DNA from 2 places in the Streptomyces rubrogriseus genome. Region 2 is predicted to be linked to the other one. Evidence: riboswitches for the same ligand, from Rfam matches in the RefSeq annotation. Region 2 holds a riboswitch; the other holds the start of a gene.
What was found. Region 2 has a riboswitch for ZMP and ZTP ahead of Sru02f_RS19335 (bifunctional 5,10-methylenetetrahydrofolate dehydrogenase/5,10-methenyltetrahydrofolate cyclohydrolase). Riboswitches for the same ligand answer to the same signal wherever they lie in the genome.

Region 1: another riboswitch for ZMP and ZTP. It lies ahead of Sru02f_RS33600 (glycine hydroxymethyltransferase); the one in region 2 lies ahead of Sru02f_RS19335 (bifunctional 5,10-methylenetetrahydrofolate dehydrogenase/5,10-methenyltetrahydrofolate cyclohydrolase).

The regions. Positions count from the first base shown of each region.
Region 1 covers NZ_CP116256.1:7,493,145-7,496,532, reverse strand. Annotated here, with positions in the region: gene Sru02f_RS33610 (carboxymuconolactone decarboxylase family protein) at 1-179, opposite strand, end outside; gene pdxR (MocR-like pyridoxine biosynthesis transcription factor PdxR) at 227-1,615, shown strand; ZMP/ZTP riboswitch at 1,727-1,816, shown strand; gene Sru02f_RS33600 (glycine hydroxymethyltransferase) at 1,852-3,297, shown strand; gene Sru02f_RS33595 (hypothetical protein) at 3,318-3,388, opposite strand, start outside.
Region 2 covers NZ_CP116256.1:4,227,861-4,231,248, forward strand. Annotated here, with positions in the region: gene Sru02f_RS19325 (NmrA family NAD(P)-binding protein) at 1-14, shown strand, start outside; gene Sru02f_RS19330 (hypothetical protein) at 433-1,017, opposite strand; ZMP/ZTP riboswitch at 1,255-1,341, shown strand; gene Sru02f_RS19335 (bifunctional 5,10-methylenetetrahydrofolate dehydrogenase/5,10-methenyltetrahydrofolate cyclohydrolase) at 1,363-2,229, shown strand; gene Sru02f_RS19340 (MarR family winged helix-turn-helix transcriptional regulator) at 2,478-2,966, opposite strand; gene Sru02f_RS19345 (tautomerase family protein) at 3,032-3,388, shown strand, end outside.

The DNA.
Region 1 (3,388 bases), 3.3 Mb from region 2:
ATCTGCGAGGCGCGGATCTTCACCAGCTCGTACAGCGCCGGGTCCAGCCCCCGCTTGGCGACGGTCTCGAGCCGGATCATCGCCTTGTAGACCTCAGGGGCGTGCTGGGACCAGTTCAGCCGGACGGGTACCTCGGCGGCGTAGCCCGGCGTCTTCGTGTCATCGGTGGGTGTCGTCATGCCTTCGACCCTAGGAAGGAAACAGCCCAGCGGTATGGTCCATTTCCATGGCGAATTCCTGGGCCACTCTCGGCGTGGACCTGCACCTCGAACCCACCGGTCCCGGCCTGCGCCGCGGCCTCACCGACGCGTTGCGCGAGGCCGTCCGCACCGGCCGCCTGGGACCCGGCACCCGGCTCCCCTCGTCCCGCGTCCTCGCCGCCGACCTCGGCATCGCCCGCAACACCGTCGCCGACGCCTACGCCGACCTCGTCGCCGAGGGCTGGCTCACCGCGCGCCAGGGCTCGGGCACCCACGTCGCCGACCGTGTCGCCGCCCCGCCGGCCGAAGCCTCGGCCCGGCGCCCCCGGGAGCCCGCCCGGCCCCTCCACGACCTGCGCCCCGGCAGCCCGGACCTCGCCAGCTTTCCGCGCGTCGAGTGGCTCAGAGCCGCCCGCCGCGCCGTCACGGCCGCTCCCAACGACGCCTTCGGCTACGGCGATCCCCGCGGCCACCCCGAGCTGCGCGGCGCGCTGTCCGCCTACCTCGCCCGCGCCCGGGGCGTGCGCGCCGCCCCCGAACACCTGCTGGTCTGCGGCGGCGTCGCGCACGCCCTGGTGGTGCTGGCCGCGGTGCTGCGGGCGCGAGGCGTGCGCACCGTGGCCGTCGAGTCGTACGGCCTCCACGTCCACCGCGACCTGCTCGAAGCCGCCGGTCTGCGAACCGTCCCGCTGCCCGTCGACGACCGGGGCGCCGACCCCGGGGCGCTCACGGACGCGGGCGCCGTGCTGCTCACCCCCGCCCACCAGTTCCCGACCGGCGTGCCGCTGCACCCCGACCGCCGGGCGGCCGTCGTGGACTGGGCGCGGCGCACCGGCGCCCTGATCCTGGAGGACGACTACGACGGCGAGTTCCGCTACGACCGCCAGCCCGTCGGCGCCCTCCAGGGACTCGCCCCCGACCACGTCGTCTACCTCGGCACCGCCAGCAAGTCCCTCGCCCCCGGCCTGCGACTGGCGTGGGCGGTGCTCCCGCCGGGGCTCGCCGACGAGGTCACGGCGACCCGCGGCGGCTCCGACACCTGCGGCGTGCTGGAACAGCTCACGCTGGCCGAGTTCCTCGCCTCCGGGGCCTACGACCGGCACGTCCGTGCCTCCCGCCTGCGCTACCGGCGCCGCCGGGACGCCCTGGTCGCGGCCCTCGCCGGCCGGGTCCCCGAGGTGCGGATCGCCGGGATCGCGGCCGGTCTGCACGCCGTACTCGGTCTGCCGCCCGGCACCGAGCAGCAGGTGCTCAGATCGGCGGCCTGGCAGGGCCTGGGCCTGCACGGCCTGTCCGTCTTCCGCCACCCGAAGGCCACGACCGACCCGCTGGACGCGGTGGTCGTCGGCTACGGCACCCCGCCCGACCACGCCTGGACCGGCGCCCTGGACGCGCTGTGCCGGGCGCTGCCCTAGCCAGGCCCCGGCGTCCGCCACCGGCGCCGGCCGGGCCCGCGACCGGGTTCGACCGGCGCCCTTCCGTATCACGGACACCCACGGCATGCCCCCGCCCCACCCGGTAGCCTGGCCCCGGGCCGTGACTGGCGCGCTGGGATGGGACGAACCATCGGGAAGCGGCCCCGGAAACACCGAGAGCCGTGCGCCTGGGCCATCCGTACCGCGAACGCTGCAACCGACGTCCGGAGGACCCCTTGCCCGCCGAAATCTCCCCCGAGTCCACCGCCTACCGAGCCGCGCTCGACGTCATCCGAGCCGTCGAACCCCGCGTCGCGGACGCCATCGGCCAGGAGGTCGCCGACCAGCGCGAGATGCTCAAGCTGATCGCCTCCGAGAACTACGCCTCCCCGGCCACGCTCCTGGCGATGGGCAACTGGTTCAGCGACAAGTACGCCGAGGGCACCATCGGCCGCCGCTTCTACGCCGGCTGCCGCAACGTCGACACCGTCGAGTCCCTCGCCGCCGAGCACGCGCGCGAACTGTTCGGCGCCCGCCACGCCTACGTCCAGCCGCACTCCGGCATCGACGCCAACCTGGTCGCCTTCTGGGCCGTCCTCGGCGCCCGCGTCGAGGTGCCGTTCCTGGAGAAGACCGGCGCCCGCCAGGTCAACGACCTGACCGACGCCGACTGGGCCGAGCTGCGGCAGGCCTTCGGCAACCAGCGGATGCTCGGCATGTCCCTGGACGCCGGCGGCCACCTCACCCACGGCTTCCGCCCCAACATCAGCGGCAAGATGTTCGACCAGCGCTCCTACGGCACCGACCCGGCCACCGGCCTCATCGACTACGAGGCCCTGCGCGCCTCCGCCCGCGAGTTCAAGCCACTGATCATCGTCGCGGGCTACTCCGCGTACCCCCGGCTGGTGAACTTCCGGATCATGCGCGAGATCGCCGACGAGGTCGGCGCGACCCTCATGGTCGACATGGCGCACTTCGCCGGACTCGTCGCGGGCAAGGTGCTCACCGGCGACTTCGACCCGGTCCCGCACGCCCAGATCGTGACGACCACCACCCACAAGTCGCTGCGCGGCCCGCGCGGCGGCATGGTCCTGTGCGACGACTCCCTCAAGGACCAGGTCGACCGCGGCTGCCCGATGGTGCTCGGCGGCCCGCTGCCGCACGTCATGGCCGCCAAGGCCGTCGCCCTCGCCGAGGCCCGGCAGCCCGCGTTCCAGGACTACGCCCAGCGCATCGTGGACAACGCCCGCGCGCTCGCCGAGGGCCTGACCAAGCGCGGCGCCACCCTGGTGACCGGGGGCACCGACAACCACCTCAACCTGATCGACGTGGCCTCCTCCTACGGCCTCACCGGCCGACAGGCCGAGGCCGCGCTGCTCGACTCCGGCATCGTCACCAACCGCAACGCCATCCCGGCCGACCCGAACGGCGCCTGGTACACCTCCGGCATCCGCATCGGCACCCCGGCGCTCACCACGCGCGGTCTCGGCACGGCGGAGATGGACGAGGTCGCGGGCCTCATCGACCGCGTCCTCACCGCCACCGAGCCCGGCACCACCAAGTCCGGCGCCCCGTCCAAGGCCTCCCACGTCCTCGACGCGAAGGTCGCCGACGAGATCTCGCACCGAGCCACCGACCTGGTGGCCGGCTTCCCGCTGTACCCGGAGATCGACCTCGGCTGACCTGCCGCCCGGAGCGCCGGCTACAGGTCGATCAGCTCCTGACGCGGCTCCCCGCGCGGCGGCCCGGTCCGGTACCGGTCCGCCGCGCGGC
Region 2 (3,388 bases):
AGTGGACGCAGTAGTGCCTGACCAGCAGCGATCTGCGGTGGGCGGTCGAGTAGGAACCACGCGGAGCGCAGTTCGGCGGCACATGTGTGACGCTCCAGCGGATTGGAGACGGCCCGCCGAGCTCCAACCGGTCTGGCTCTTCGCCACTTGGCGCCGGTTTGCGTTCCGATGTTCCGCAGTCCTCGACTACACCTCGCGGTCAAGCACCACGCCGGAGATCCACAGCCAACTCCTCGACTGTTACCAACGGCTTCGACAACAGCCAGACGATCCCCATGCAACGCAAACCCGCCGAGAGTAGGCAAACCGCGTCGCTCTCGGGGCCGCCAGGCGGGCCGCTGGGCCGCGATCGACGTCGGCGGCTGGCCCGGCCCGGCCCGGGCCGGGCCGGGCCGAGGCCGTGGAGTTGGCCAAAGAGTCTGACCAGCAGCTTCACGCCTCGACGACGATGGTGCCTATGGTCGATTCCGCGCCGGGCCCTTCCGGACGGTCGACCTTCCACCACCCCAGCACGTCCTGGTACTCCGGCTGCGGGACCGCACGTCCTTCGGCAGTCATCAGGCGTCCTTGGTATGCCTGGGCGTAACGTGCTCGAACCGAGTAGACGCCGGGTTCGTCGGGGACAACGACGTCGCACGACACGTTCACCCACTGCGCCGGACCCGGGTTGTCCTCAGCCAAAGCCTCGACGCGCGTGCCGGGATTGACCACCTTCACGCCGCCCCCGCTGCGCTGCTTGCCGTTCCACACCGATGCCTGGGCCCGGTCCTGGCCCGCCAGGCCGACGATCACCTGGTTGACGGCGTTGCCGCACTGCGAGCAGTCGTGCAGCAGGTCGAAGGTGACCTCGTGCGAACCTCCTCCGCGAACGTGCACCACGTCGGCCCGACCATCGATCTTCACGTTGCGGATCTTGAACCGAAATCCGGTCCCGCCTCCGTACGGCTCGACCATCTCGGCGCCGGGAGCGGGAGCCGTAATCAGGTGGACATTGCTGTGACTCATCTTGTCGGTCATGCGCCAAGTAAACAGGGGGTGGCACCGGGGGAGGCAAGGGGTTCTGGATCATGCGCGGGACGAACTCGGGTTCGGCGTGGCCGCAGTTGGCGAACCCAGGACCGCGCCGACCAAGGACATCGGCATCGGCTGCCCTGTTCTCGTACAGCTACGGCCAGGTGGCGAGTAACGCTGGGTGATGTTCCAGGTGTCCCAGCTACATCCCTTCTGATCAACGGAAGAGTGCCACTAGAGTGGTGCGTGGGCCGTGACTGGCGCTGAGGTGGAGTACCACCGGGGAGCGGTCTGACGAATCGGTCGATGCCGTGCGCCTGGGCGAGTGGTCAGCGACGCCTGGAGGCGACCATGTCCCGGACACAGACAGCCCTGCTCATGGACGGTGTCGGCCTTGCCCGACGCATCGTCGAGGAGACGGCGGACAGGGCGGCGGCGCTTGCGCGACATGTCGGCGTGACGCCCTGTCTCGCAACGGTGCTGGTGGGCGAGGATCCGGCTTCGATGACGTACGTCCGGATGAAGCGGGCGCGTTGCGCTGAGGCGGGCATCGAGTCTCGGCTTGTCAGCCTGCCGGCCACCACTACGACGGCTGAGCTGGTGGAGACCCTCCAGTCCCTCTCGCAGGACGCCGGAGTGCACGGCATCTTGCTTCAGCACCCCGTGGGCCCTCACATCGATGAGCGGGCAGCGTTCGAGGCCATCGCGCCGGAGAAGGACGTCGACGGGGTCACGATGAGCTCCTTCGGGGCGATGAGCTTCGGGCTGCCTGGTTTCGCTTCGTGCACCCCGGGCGGGATCATGCGGCTCCTGGACGAGTACGAGGTCGAACTCGCAGGTCGGCACGCCGTTGTCGTGGGTCGAAGCGCGATCCTCGGCAAGCCCGTCGGGATGCTCTTGCTCGCCCGGGACGCCACGGTCACCTACTGCCACTCCCGTACGACCGATCTGGCCGCGACCGTGCGGGAAGCGGACGTTGTCGTGGCGGCCGTGGGACGGCCTCGACTGATTCGCGGCGAAGACGTCAAGCCGGGAGCCGTCGTGATCGACGCCGGATACAACCCCGGCAACGTCGGCGACGTCGACTTCGACACCGCCCGCACTCGGGCCCGCTTGATCACACCGGTTCCTGGTGGGGTCGGCCCCATGACCATCGCGGTCCTGTTGGCTCAGACGGTCGACGCGGCATCCATCCAGCTCGGGCCGGCCGGCCACTGAGTGAGGACAGCCGTGAGTTCGGCGGGACGACAAGCGGCCAACCTGCTGGCCCGGCCCAGCCGATCGTCCGCTCGACTTTCAACGGCGGGGCCGGTCCGTCGGTTCAGCAGCGGCTCTCTCGTCATTCGGGCTGTGCTCCGCCTTGAGGGCAGCAGCAGGCAGCAAGGATGTGAAGCGATCCGACTCGGGAGTCGAAGCATTTCTCCGCGAGCCAACCGGTAGCAGCATCGCTGGTCTGCTGAGGCAGGCTAACGCGGCTGCGTGTTCCGATGCTGGTCGCCTGCCTGCTCCAAGGCGGTCTCGTAGGCGTGCAGGGCGGTGATGACCGTGGCGCGTTCCGCGGGGTCGAGACCGCGCATGACGCGTTCCCAGGCAGAGGCGCTGCCGGAGAGCCATTCGCCGATCGGTGCGGCGTAGGCGGGGGCGATGGCGACGATGCGGCGGCGGCGGTCGGCGGGATCGGCAGTGCGTTGCAGGACGCCCGGCCGTGACAGCTCGCTGACCATGAGGCTGACGGTCGTCGGGGCCACCTCCAGCCGAGCGGCCAGCTCGTTGACGCTGGTGGGGCCGTCGTACTCCAGGTGGGCCAGCAGTGCGAGGTGCCGCGGTGCCAGGTCCAGAGCCTGGAGCGCGGGCGGTATGGGCAGGCGCTTGGCGCGGCCCACGAGCCGCGGCATGAGCAACAGCAGGGTGCGGACGGCCTCGTTGACGGCTGGGCCGTCCGATTCCGTGGACATCGGTTACCTCTTCCAGATACCTTTGAAGACAAAGGCTTTGAGTTCAAAGGGAACGAGGGTTCACTATGCCGCATCTGACGGTCCACCTTCCAGAGAACAGGCTGACCGGGAACGAGCCCGTGCTCGTCGCCGCACTGACCGACGCTGTTGTCGACGTCTATGGCGAATGGGCCCGCGACCTCGTCAGCATCCGCCTGGCCGGAGTCCCCGCAGGCCGTTTCGCCCAGGGCGGCAAGGCCGTGGATACGAAGGCCTCGGTGATCCTGGGAGTCCGCGCCGGAGTCTTCGACCGCCCCGATGCCGACCGGACGACCGCACGCCTCGGCACCGCGCTCACCGACGCGATCACGCAGGTCGTCGGTGACGACCTGCGCGCCGGCACGATGGTCGAGCTCGTCGCGTCACCGCCGGAACGTACCTTC